Regions from separate parts of the Lysinibacillus sp. UGB7 genome, predicted to be linked through region 4. Evidence: riboswitches for the same ligand, from Rfam matches in the RefSeq annotation. Region 4 holds a riboswitch; each other region holds the start of a gene.

The links. Region 4 has a riboswitch for S-adenosylmethionine ahead of ACOMCU_RS10320 (methionine ABC transporter ATP-binding protein). Riboswitches for the same ligand answer to the same signal wherever they lie in the genome.
Region 1: another riboswitch for S-adenosylmethionine. It lies ahead of ACOMCU_RS07020 (MetQ/NlpA family ABC transporter substrate-binding protein); the one in region 4 lies ahead of ACOMCU_RS10320 (methionine ABC transporter ATP-binding protein).
Region 2: another riboswitch for S-adenosylmethionine. It lies ahead of metK (methionine adenosyltransferase); the one in region 4 lies ahead of ACOMCU_RS10320 (methionine ABC transporter ATP-binding protein).
Region 3: another riboswitch for S-adenosylmethionine. It lies ahead of metA (homoserine O-acetyltransferase MetA); the one in region 4 lies ahead of ACOMCU_RS10320 (methionine ABC transporter ATP-binding protein).

The regions. Positions count from the first base shown of each region.
Region 1 covers NZ_JBMGUV010000005.1:166,093-169,244, reverse strand. The annotation lists gene ACOMCU_RS07030 (pyridoxal phosphate-dependent aminotransferase) at 1-546, shown strand, start outside; gene ACOMCU_RS07025 (PPC domain-containing DNA-binding protein) at 599-1,102, opposite strand; SAM riboswitch class I at 1,307-1,410, shown strand; gene ACOMCU_RS07020 (MetQ/NlpA family ABC transporter substrate-binding protein) at 1,501-2,331, shown strand; gene ACOMCU_RS07015 (methionine ABC transporter ATP-binding protein) at 2,395-3,152, shown strand, end outside.
Region 2 covers NZ_JBMGUV010000021.1:54,544-57,695, reverse strand. The annotation lists gene pckA (phosphoenolpyruvate carboxykinase (ATP)) at 1-727, opposite strand, end outside; SAM riboswitch class I at 930-1,048, shown strand; gene metK (methionine adenosyltransferase) at 1,305-2,501, shown strand; gene ACOMCU_RS18095 (gamma carbonic anhydrase family protein) at 2,604-3,116, opposite strand.
Region 3 covers NZ_JBMGUV010000034.1:26,129-29,280, forward strand. The annotation lists gene panF (sodium/pantothenate symporter) at 1-239, shown strand, start outside; gene ACOMCU_RS22775 (nucleotide excision repair endonuclease) at 358-732, opposite strand; SAM riboswitch class I at 1,197-1,306, shown strand; gene metA (homoserine O-acetyltransferase MetA) at 1,416-2,354, shown strand; gene ACOMCU_RS22785 (GerAB/ArcD/ProY family transporter) at 2,510-3,152, opposite strand, start outside.
Region 4 covers NZ_JBMGUV010000009.1:69,518-72,669, forward strand. The annotation lists gene ACOMCU_RS10300 (arsenate reductase family protein) at 1-27, shown strand, start outside; gene gcvH (glycine cleavage system protein GcvH) at 109-489, shown strand; gene ACOMCU_RS10310 (hypothetical protein) at 586-927, shown strand; gene ACOMCU_RS10315 (thioredoxin family protein) at 942-1,253, shown strand; SAM riboswitch class I at 1,330-1,435, shown strand; gene ACOMCU_RS10320 (methionine ABC transporter ATP-binding protein) at 1,520-2,548, shown strand; gene ACOMCU_RS10325 (methionine ABC transporter permease) at 2,538-3,152, shown strand, end outside.

The DNA.
Region 1 (3,152 bases), on a different contig from region 4:
GGCGCAATTGGCTTTGATGGCAATAAGCCTATCAGCTTCCTGCAAGCTGAGGGCGCAAAAGATGTCGGCATTGAAATGTATACGTTATCTAAGACGTTTAATATGGCCGGCTGGCGTATTGGTTTTGCCGTTGGAAACCCCAAAATTATTGAAGCGATTAATGTTATTCAGGATCATCTATTTTGTAGCCAATTCCCTGCCGTTCAACAGGCAGCCGCTATAGCCCTTACTTCCTCACAGGATTGTACGATAGAGCTAAGAGCAACCTATGAGCGGCGTCGAAACGTTCTCGTTGAAGAAGCCCAACGAATTGGCTGGCAGGTAACAGCACCAAAAGGTTCATTCTTTGCATGGCTTCCTGTTCCATTCGGTTATACAAGTGAGCAATTTGCCGATTTGTTACTCGATAAAGCAGATATTGCGGTCGCTGCAGGAAATGGCTTTGGTGACTATGGTGAAGGCTTTGTCCGTGTTGGCTTACTTGTTAGTGAGGAACGCTTACGTGAAGCCATTATGAGAATTGAGAAATTAAAGTTATTTCATTAGACGACGAACTGTCCAATCAACGTGTTTATACTGATTGGACAGTTTTTCTTATTTATTTATTTATTTGTCGAGGACTCTTTAATCCTTCTTCTAGCGGATAAAATTGAACATGTCCTGTCTCTTCATCCAAACGTCTAAAATGCTGTACGCCCTGCACCTCTGCTAAAACAACATCTGCGGTAATAACTGGACTGCCACCTTTAATCAAATGGCCGCCAGACACACACCCCCATTGATCACTCATCGATCCATGAAAATGCGTTTCATAGATGCCGTCACGCTTACAGACAACGCCAGAACCTTGTATAAATTCAAGCGGCCCTTCCTTTTCAATTATTTCACTAAAGCGTACGTTAATTTTAGCTGTTTCATCTGGTACTAAATAAACAAAGCTACTTTTTAGAAAACTACCGATACAGCTAACAATTGTTGCTGATTCAATTCCATTCTCTTCACATACAGCCTCAATTCCCTCAACAATATCTGTCCCCATTAAAATGCGTGCACTAATAACTCTACCAAATGACCCTACTCCATAATTAACCCTTACAGACATAAAAAAACCTCTTTCCCTGAATAATTATATTCACATATCACTGAGGAGACTTCACGCCCAGCACCATCGTCTTCACAGCAATTTCTATCCTCCAAAAACCTCATTGATTATAATTTAATTTTATAAAATATTAAAAATATTCATTGACTTAATATAACCTATAAATTATATTAGTTCTATCGGATTTACAAAAATACTATAAATCTCTTATCAAGAGTAGCTGAGGGACTGGCCCTATGAAGCTCGGCAACCCCCCTTTTAGGGAAGGTGCTAAATCCTGCAAACGATATCCGTTTGAAAGATAAGAGAGGACATCTTTTCATGAGCCTCTCTTAAGTTTGTAAGAGAGTTTTTTTTATTTTCAAAAACCGATAAAACAATTTTGGAGGTAATTTTTCATGAAAAAGAAAAGCAAATTTTTAGTAGGTTTAGCAAGTCTCACATTAGCAGTGGCATTAGTCGGCTGCGGTAGTAAGGAAGACAGCAAAGGTAATGGCGAGGCTATTAATGAAAATAAAATCGTAGTTGGCGTAACATCTGGCCCACACGAACAAATTGCTGAGGTTGCTGCGAAAGTAGCAAAAGAAAATGGCTTAGAGGTTGAACTAAAATCTTTCTCTGATTACGTTTTACCGAATACTGCATTATCACAAGGTGATTTAGATGCCAACAGCTATCAACATGAACCGTTTCTAGATACTTTTAACAAAGACCATGATACAGATTTAGTGCCTGTTGGAAAAACAATTTTAAATCCAATGGGTGTATACTCTGAAAAATATAAATCATTAGATGAAATTCCTGACGGTGCAACATTTGGTTTGCCAAATGATCCGACAAACGGTGCCCGTGCCTTATTTGTTCTGCAAGAAGCAGGCTATATTAAATTAAAAGAAGGCACTGGCCTGACAGCATCCATTCACGATGTGGAAGAAAACAAAAAGAACTTCAAATTCATTGAATTAGAAGCTGCACAAATTCCAAAGCAATTAAGTGAAGTAGATGTAGCGGCTATTAATACGAACTTCGCACTTGAAGCTGGCATTAATCCTAAAGCAGATTCCATTCTTTTAGAATCTACTGACTCTCCATATGTAAACTACATTGTTGTGCGTGCTGAAAACAAAGAAGACCCAACGATTAAAAAATTCATAGATGCTTATCAATCTGACGAAGTACGTAAATTTATTGAGGAAGAATTCGATGGTTCTGTAATTCCAAGCTGGTAATACAACACGACAAAAGTTACCGTCTAAACGGTAACTTTTTCCTTTAGGAAGGAGAAGTAACATATGATTCAACTACAAAATATATCAAAAGAATTCAAAACAAAAACAGGTACTGTCAAAGCAGTCGATGGCATTAATCTTCATGTGAAAAAAGGTGAAATTCATGGGGTTATTGGCTACAGTGGTGCCGGAAAAAGTACACTTATTCGATGCGTGAATTTGTTAGAACGTCCAACAGCAGGCAAAGTCTTCATTAATAACGTAGATATTACAACCCTGTCATTAAATGATCTTCGCCAAACACGCCAAAAGATCGGCATGATTTTCCAACATTTTAATCTCTTAAAAACGGCAACGGTCTATAACAACATTGCCGTACCGTTAAAGCTACTTGGCTATAACGATACGGCAGTGAAAAATCGTGTGGCCAAGTACGCTGAAATTGTTGGTCTGACAGAGAAATTAGATAGCTATCCAAGTCAATTATCAGGTGGTCAAAAACAACGTGTTGCGATTGCTCGTGCACTTGCACAAGAGCCAGAAATTTTACTAAGTGATGAAGCAACAAGTGCACTCGATCCCGAAACAACGGAAGCCATTTTAGAGCTATTGCTAAAAATTAATCGTGAGCTTGGCATTACGATTTTGCTAATTACGCATGAAATGAATGTTATACAAAAAATTTGCGATGATGTATCGGTTCTTGAAGCTGGTAAAGTCGTAGAATTTGGGAACGCTATTGAGCTATTTGCTAGACCCCAACATCCAACGACTCGAAAATTTTTAAATACTATTTCACAACGGAATTTATCCCCTACGTT
Region 2 (3,152 bases), on a different contig from region 4:
ATAATGTTGTTTTACCAGTGCCAGATAAGCCAAAGAATAATGCTACATCGCCAGCTTCACCAACGTTTGCTGAACAGTGCATTGACAGGATACCTTGTTCTGGTAATAAGTAGTTCATAATACCGAAAATAGATTTTTTCATTTCACCAGCATACTCAGTACCACCGATAAGGATGATTTTCTTTTCTAGAGAGACTATGATGAAAGTTTCAGAAGCTGTACCATCGACTGCAGGATCTGCTTTGAAGTTAGGAGCTGAAATAACTGTGAAGTCAGCAACATGAGAAGCTAATTCTTCTTTTGTTGGACGGATAAATAATTGATGACCGAAAAGATTGTGCCAAGCGTATTCATTAATTACTTGGATGCCTAGTTGAGAGTCTTTGTCAGCACCAGCAAATCCTTTGAATACGAATAATTCGTCACGTTCTTTTAAATACTTGATTACTTTTACATATAAGTTGTCAAATACTTCAGACGAAATGGGTTGGTTTACTTTTCCCCAATCAATTTTATCTTGTGTATCTGCTTCTTCTACCATATATTTATCTTTAGGTGAACGACCAGTGTATTTACCAGTTTCCGCACGCACTGCGCCATCTACTGTTAACATTGCTTCACCACGAGATGTAGCTTTTTCAACTAATTGTGGTACTGAAAGTTGAACGTTAATGTTCCCGCCGCTTAATAATTCCTTCAGTTCGTTTGAAATTTCTACTGAATTCATCGATTAAATACCATCCTTTTTTATAGTATTCCCTTGTGTTTGAGGGAGTTTTTCTTAATTTCAAAAATAGTATAACACATTCGCTTAAATAATCTATACTAATTCAGAAATTATTTTTGCGATTTTATTACTTTTCAATAAAACGACATAAAACGATTGACAACGGTTGACCTTTTACGTAAGATGAGAAATTGAACGGATACTCTTATCCCGAGCTGGTGGAGGGTCAGGCCCTGTGAAACCCGGCAACCTGCATGAACGATTTCACGACATGCGTTGGTGCCAACCTGATGCAAGGGGACAGCCCTTGAACGATAAGAGTGAAAGGTTACGAAGTCATTATTCCTTTCCTCATGTAAAGTACACGTGAGAAAAGGATTTTTTTATTGATAAAAATGAATGTAAAGGTAAGTATGTGCACTTCTTTCCTTATTATAATGACGGATCTTTCGAAATCCTCGTGTTAAAAGCAGCAACGGCTTGGAGTTCAATCCTTTAGGAGCGAACTTGACATGGGTAATGAGTACCGTATTAATTTCGCAAATACTATTTGTAAGAGTAATAGGAGGAAAACCAAATGACAAACCGTCGACTGTTTACATCAGAGAGTGTAACAGAAGGACATCCAGATAAAATTTGTGATCAAATTTCGGATGCCATTTTAGATGCCATTTTAGCAGAAGATCCAAATGCACGTGTAGCGTGTGAAACAACTGTAACAACAGGCTTAGTACTAGTAGCAGGAGAAATTACTACTTCTACTTATGTAGATATTAAAGGTATTGTCCGCGATACAGTCGCTGAGATCGGCTATACACGTGGGAAATATGGTTTTGATGCTGAAAACTTAGCTGTTCTAGTAGCAATTGGTGAGCAGTCACCTGATATAGCGTTAGGTGTTGACCAAGCATTAGAAGCACGTGAAGGTTCTATGACAGATGCAGACATCGAAGCGATTGGAGCAGGTGACCAAGGCTTAATGTTTGGTTACGCATGTAACGAAACGCCTGAACTTATGCCATTACCTATTAGTTTAGCGCATAAATTGTCTCGTCGTTTAACAGAAGTTCGTAAATCAGGTGAACTAGCATATTTACGTCCTGATGGTAAAACACAAGTGACGATTGAATATGATGAAAATAATGTTCCAGTTCGTGTAGATACCATTGTTATTTCAACGCAGCATGATGAAGAAGCGACACTTGAACAAATTCAAGCTGATTTAAAAGCATTAGTAATTGCGCCAGTGGTTCCAAGTGAATTACTAGATGCCAATACAAAATATTTTATCAACCCAACAGGACGCTTCGTAATTGGTGGACCAAAAGGTGATGCAGGTCTTACTGGTCGTAAAATCATCGTTGATACATACGGTGGCTACGCGCGACATGGTGGTGGCGCATTTTCTGGTAAAGACGCTACAAAAGTGGACCGTTCAGCAGCATATGCTGCACGTTACGTTGCAAAAAATATTGTTGCAGCCGGCTTAGCAGAGCGTGTTGAAGTACAGCTTGCCTATGCTATTGGTGTAGCACAGCCAGTATCCATCGCAGTGGACACGTTCGGTACGGGGAAAGTAAAAGAAAGCGAAATCGTTAAATGGGTACGTGAGTTATTTGATTTACGTCCAGCTGGTATCATTAAAATGCTTGACTTACGTCGCCCAATTTACAAACAAACAGCAGCCTACGGTCACTTTGGTCGAACAGATTTAAACGTGCCTTGGGAAAACACAGATAAGGCTGACGCATTAAAAGAAAAAGCTAGTCTATAAGTCGCTTTTCAAAAATGCCTAGTTATGTTTTCATAAAGATACACTTTCGTTACATGAAAGGGGACTAAGAATATTCTTAGACCCTTTCTTTTTCATTAGAAGTCATTTTTGCAAGGATTTGTAATACTGTCCTTTTTCTGCGTATTCTCGCACGATGCGTTCCATATCTTCTATATCTTCGGCGTTTAATTCACGTACAACTTTTGCCGGACGTCCTAATGCTAAGCTATTAGGAGGAATGACTTTACCTGGAGGTACAAGACTACCTGCACCAATAAAAGCACCCTCTCCGATTTCTGCTCCATCTAAAATAATTGAGCCCATCCCAATCAAGGCGTTTTTTCGAATCGTACAGCTATGTAAAGTGACTTGGTGCCCAACTGTTACTTCATCTTCGATAATCAAAGGATATTTTGGACTTTGATGTAAGCAACAAAGGTCTTGAATACTTACACGTTTACCAATAATTGTAGGAGATACATCACCTCGAATAACAGTATTAAACCAAATTGTCGTTTCAGCACCTATTGTAACGTCGCCCGTAATGGTCGCATAGTCGGCAATAAAAACAGATGGATCGATTATTGGTGTTTTATCTTTAAATGGATAGATCATAGAAATCGCCTCTTTTCTTTCTTTGATGTAATATTA
Region 3 (3,152 bases), on a different contig from region 4:
TGGAAGCAGTCTTTATATGGTCAGTAGTACTAGGGCTTTATTGGAAAAAGGCAAACAAATATGGAGCGATTGCATCAATGATTACCGGCATGACGTTGTATATTGTCATTGACCGTTTTTATCCTTCTGTGTTTGGCATGCATACCGTAACCATTCCAATTATCGCCTCATTCATTGTTTTTGTTATCGTTAGTCTCTGTACAGCGCATAAATTTAAAAATGAAAAACTATTTATTTAGAAAGCAACGCCGTAAATGTACTATCTACGGCGTGTTTTTTTAGAATGAATTTTACCAAGAACCTACAGTAGTAATAGAAGAAGGACTTACTCAAATAATTGAGTAAGTCCCTAATTTTTTATTCAAAAAATACTTTATCAAGATTGTATTTTGCACGGAAAGTGTTGATAGCGTATGTTTCGTAAATTTCACGTTCCATTGGATCTTCAATTTCGTACACTTCAATTTTGAAAATTTCATCGCGGTATTTTTTCATAGGAGATACATTGTCTTCAAAGTGTTTTTTTATACGTTGACGAATTTTACGTGCTTTCCCTACATATAAAAGTTCGTTTTTCTCATTGTAGAAAAAGAAAATGCCGCCATTTTCGCGTGTGATCTTGTGGAAGTCGATAAATCCATGGTAAGGCGTGATAGGCACATCACCTGGTTTTAACACTTGTTCGCGCTGACGAATTACTAAATCTGGTTTTGGTAGTTCAATTTTAATCAAAATATTCACGTTCCTCTCTGTTACATAAGGTATATCTTAACATAATTCATACGTGGTAGCTATTATCAATTTCTCTTATGACAAAATGCGAAAATGAGTGTTGTCCAATAGAGTAAAGCTAGTATGAGCACAATGGCAAAAAATTTAAACGTAAGCATGAAAATATTTGGTAGCCCGTGCTACAAAGCAAATGACAAGCATACGCAGACGAATCCTACTCTCGACTGTGGAATGATTCAGTTTATGATACATAGAGGCAGCATCTTGAGCATATATTGTGCAAATAATCGTCATCAATGCGAAAAAAGAGCATCGAAAATGATATAAAACACCCAACCGAGTGTACTATTATATGGATAATGTAAATTTAAAAATTTTAACGACATAGAAAACATATAAACGAAATATTCTATGTATTATTGAAATTCTTAATTGTTCATGATACAATTCTCATTAATTAAATAATCTTATCAAGAGAAGCTGAGGGATTTGGCCCTATGACGCTTCAGCAACCTCTAACTTCGTTAGAAAGGTGCTACTTCCAGCAAAGGATTCTTCCTTTGAGAGATAAGAGTGAACGTGATGATAAATCCTTCTCATTCTTGCTCGTATGGAATGAGGGGGATTTTTTGATTTTTATATACAGAGAAAAAAATAAAATGAAATGAAATGGGGAATGCAACATGCCAATTAATATTCCGAAAAACTTGCCAGCTGGCGAACATTTACGTGAGGAAAAAATCTTCGTGATGGAAGAAGACCGAGCAAAAACACAACAAATTCGTCCGTTAAATATTTTAATTTTTAATCTGATGCCAGAAAAAGAAAAAACGGAGCTCCAATTACTGCGTCTACTAGGTAATACTCCTTTGCAAGTAAATATTACGTTTTTAAATACGGCAACCCATGAATCGAAGAATGTCAGTAAATCACATTTACAGTTATTCTACTCAACGTTTAAAGAAGTTCGGCATCGTCGTTTTGATGGCATGATTATTACAGGTGCACCTGTTGAAAAAATGGCATATGAAGAGGTGAATTATTGGGAAGAAATCTCAGAAATAATGGATTGGTCAAAGAAAAACGTAACTTCTGTAATGCACATCTGTTGGGGTGCTCAGGCTGCACTTTATCACCATTACGGAATTGGTAAATTCGAATTACCAGAAAAATGCTCGGGTGTATATTCGCATGTGATTACGGATTTAACCGTGGATTTAGTACGTGGATTTAGCGATTTATTTACAGCGCCACATTCACGTTATACTTCCGTATCAATTGATGAAGTGCGTAACCATCCTGATTTACGTTTACTATCCTATTCTGAAGAAGCGGGCGTTTTTATTGTCCAATCCAAAGACAATAAAAATATTATGATTACGGGACATCTTGAATATGATGCGACAACACTAGCAGACGAATATAGTCGTGACGTTGCTAAAGGATTAGATATTATGGTACCGGTTAATTACTTCCCAAATGATAACCCATCAAATGAACCGATGAATACATGGCGAGCACATACGCATTTATTATTCTCAAACTGGCTAAATTACTATGTCTACCAAGAAACACCATATGAATGGGATTTTGCCGAAGATCATATAGAATTTCATATTTGATGTGAGTTATCACAACTGAAACGTTTCTATTGCGGAATTATCAGCGGGCAAGTCTATACGAGACATGCTCATGATAATTCCTTTTTCTGTCACTGGAGAATTGTTTGTAAATTGTTTGCGTGCCAGGCACCCTCAACCCTGCGTGCCAGGCACCCTCAACCCTTAATTTTTCGTATTTTAGCAACCAAAAGTAACAGTAGTGGCAAGAAAATTGCGAACACGGATGAAAAAAGAGGCCAGGTTTCCTTATTGTAATTATTAGAGTGAACGATATCAGGATGCACAATTTGAGAAATGACCATGGCAATCATACCAAGTGGTAATATGAGTGGGCGATGATCCTTTATTTTTAGGATTTGTGCTATACCAATGACAGACGCATAAAAATACATAAAAGTTCGTATATATATGGAGCACAGCCACATAAAAGCCATGACAATCTCAATTCGTTGTAAAAAGTTCCCTATCGATATCCTTTGTGCTAGTGCATAACTTGGAAATGCACGTTGGGCTGTATTTGTTGACCCAAGGACAAGAATCGATAAAGCAATAATAATAATAAGCACCATACCGCCAATAATTGTGCCAATGTAATAACCTTTTTTAGCTGATTTATGCACATTGACAGTAGCGGGGAAAATCATTAATAACACAACCAACGGAAATGAAAAAATACTCATAAATAAAACTATACTAGAGGCCATTGATTTGGAACTTGCTTCGAAGATCGGCTGAATATTTTTGATATCCACTTCCGGAGAGATACAAACGACAAAGATAATAAAAATAAACATAAAC
Region 4 (3,152 bases):
TCAGATTTTGAGCAAGCTTGGAAATAACCGCCTTTATCCTTGTTTTTATGGGAGAAGTATGGCACACTGATAGTGAATATATTACATATTTATGGAGGGGTTTTTTGCATGAGCACACCTAAAGACTTACGATACTCTGAAGAACATGAATGGGTAAAAGTAGAAGACGGTAAAGTACGTATCGGTATTTCACACTTCGCACAATCTGAACTTGGAGATATCGTGTTCGTTGAGCTTCCACAAGTTGGCGATGAAATCAAAACAGATGATCCATTCGGTAGTGTTGAATCAGTAAAAACTGTTTCTGAATTATACGCGCCTATCTCAGGTAAAGTGGTTGAAGTAAATGCTGATTTAGAAGATAGCCCGGAATTCGTAAATGAATCACCATATGAAAAAGCATGGATGATCGTTGTAGAGCCTGCTGACGCATCAGAAATTGAAAAACTTATGACAGCAGAACAATACGAAGAAATGATTGCTGAATAAAGACAAGCTTGTAGCACCTGAAAACGTCGGAAAACACCGACGTTTTTTATTATATAATGAGAAATAAAGGGTAGAAGTCTAAATGGGGGTGGCGTGATGTTCGAGGGGAAATGTTTAATCGTGGAAGGCCGTTCGGATAAGCTTCAAATTGAACCTATTTTGAGTGGAAATGTACTAATACTGTGTACAAATGGTACTATCGGTGTTCATCAATTAGAAGAGTTATTGGATCCTTATGAGGGCTGTGAGCTATACACATTTTTTGATGCTGATCCATCAGGTGATAAGCTGCGGGCACTAATGGACAGACATTATCCAGAGGCGGAGCATTTACGAACGATGCCAACCTATAAAGAAGTAGAGACGACACCAAGGAAAGTGCTAGCAATGATTTTACTGCGCGCACATTTCTCAATCCATAATGAATATATTTTGTAAGGTTGCGTGAAAAGATGGAAGAATGGTCAAAAGAGCAGTGGGAAGTTGCTATGCAGTCTGGTAAAAAAACTGCCTTTTATTTATATACACCTATGTGTGGGACGTGTGCAGTCGCATCTAAAATGATAAATATCGTTGAGCAACTGTTGCCACAGATTCAGTTTGGTAAAGCTAATATGAATTTTTTGGAGCCTTTAGCTTATGAGCACCAAATAGAAAGTGTACCATGCTTACTTATTAGTGATGGCGATAAAGTTACAGAAAAGGTATATGCTTTTCAATCCGTACCATTTTTATACGAATTGTTAAAAAAACCGATTGACTGAACTTTGCTAGCGTGGTAAAGTATCAATTATATTAATTTTATTCAGCATACGTTCTAAATGAAAATAAAATATCGAACTCTTATGAAGAGTGGCGGAGGGAAGTGCCCGATGAAGCCCGGCAACCATCACATATGTGAAAAGGTGCCAAATCACCCAAAGAAATTTTCTTTGAAAGATGAGAGAACGGTTCAACGTATAAAGTACGTGACCCCTTCAACTTGTCTGCAAGTGAAGGGGTTTTCTATATGAGAAAAGGAGTATTTGCTATGATACAGCTTCAAAATATTACGAAGAAGTACAAAACCGCGAATGGCGAATTAACAGCAGTCAAAGATGTCAACCTTTCCATTAATAAAGGTGAAATCTTTGGTATTATCGGCTATAGTGGCGCTGGTAAAAGTACGATGATTCGGTTATTAAACGGTTTAGAAAAGCCGACATCTGGTACGGTGACGGTTAACAACGAAGAATTTTCATCAATTAAAGGGCAAAAGCTCCGAAATGCTAGACAAAAAGTAAGTATGATTTTTCAACATTTTAACTTACTTTGGTCTCGAACAGTTGCGGAAAATATTGCTTTCCCATTAGAAATTGCAGGTATACCTAAAGCACAACGAGAGGCACGCGTGAATGAATTGATTGCACTTGTTGGTCTAGAGGGCCGTGACAAAGCGTATCCATCACAGCTATCGGGTGGACAAAAACAACGCGTTGGTATCGCACGTGCGTTGGCCAATAATCCTGAAGTATTGTTATGTGATGAAGCAACATCAGCACTGGATCCAGAGACAACAGATGCAATTCTTGATTTGCTTGTAGACATTAACGAACGATTAGGCCTAACAATTGTCTTAATCACACATGAGATGCATGTAATTCGTAAAATTTGTCATCGTGTGGCGGTGATGGAGGCTGGAGAAATTGTTGAACGTGGTGAGGTATTGCAAGTATTCCAAGCACCGCAAGCGGCTATAACGAAAAAGTTTGTATCTCAAATTACCGATACGAAGGAAACACAGGAAACCGTGGCTCAGCTAAGGCTGAATTATCCTACTGGTCAACTTGTCAAACTTGTCTTTGTAGGTGAAAAAACAAAGCAGCCTGTTATTTCACATCTAGTGAAGCAGTTTGATGTTGACATGAGTATTGTACATGGTAACATTTCGCAAACTAAAAATGGCGCATACGGTACGCTCATTGTACAAATTGATGGTTCAGAGACCAATGTGACTGCTGCTTTAAGTTATTTAAATACAGTAGAAGTACAAACGGAGGTGATTACAGATGCTAACTAGTCTCTTTCCGAATGTCGACTGGGAAAAAATGTGGGAAGCGACATATGAAACACTATATATGACTTCTATCTCAGCAGTTGTAACCTTTATTCTTGGGTTAGCAATTGGCATCATCCTATTTCTAACAAGTCCTAACCAACTATGGGCTAATAAATTGGTTAACTTTTTAACAGGCTCGGTCGTTAATATATTCCGCTCGATTCCGTTTATCGTGTTAATCATCTTATTAATTCCATTCACGAAATTTTTACTTGGGACAATCCGTGGGGCAGATGCAGCCTTACCTGCACTAATTATAGGTGCCGCACCGTTCTATGCACGAATGGTATTAATAGCTTTACGTGAAATTGATAGAGGTGTCATTGAGGCGGCTCGTTCAATGGGGGCAAAAACTTCTACAATTATTTGGAAAGTTTTAATTCCTGAATCCTTGCCTGCACTTATTTCGGGCCTTACAGTAACTGCAGTTGCACTTGTCGGCTATACAGCAATGGCAGGCATTATTGGTGCTGGTGGTCTCGGGAACTTAGCCTTTTTAGATGGTTTCCAACGTAATCGTCAAGACGTAACATTAATGGCAACGATTTTAATTTTAGTAGTAGTA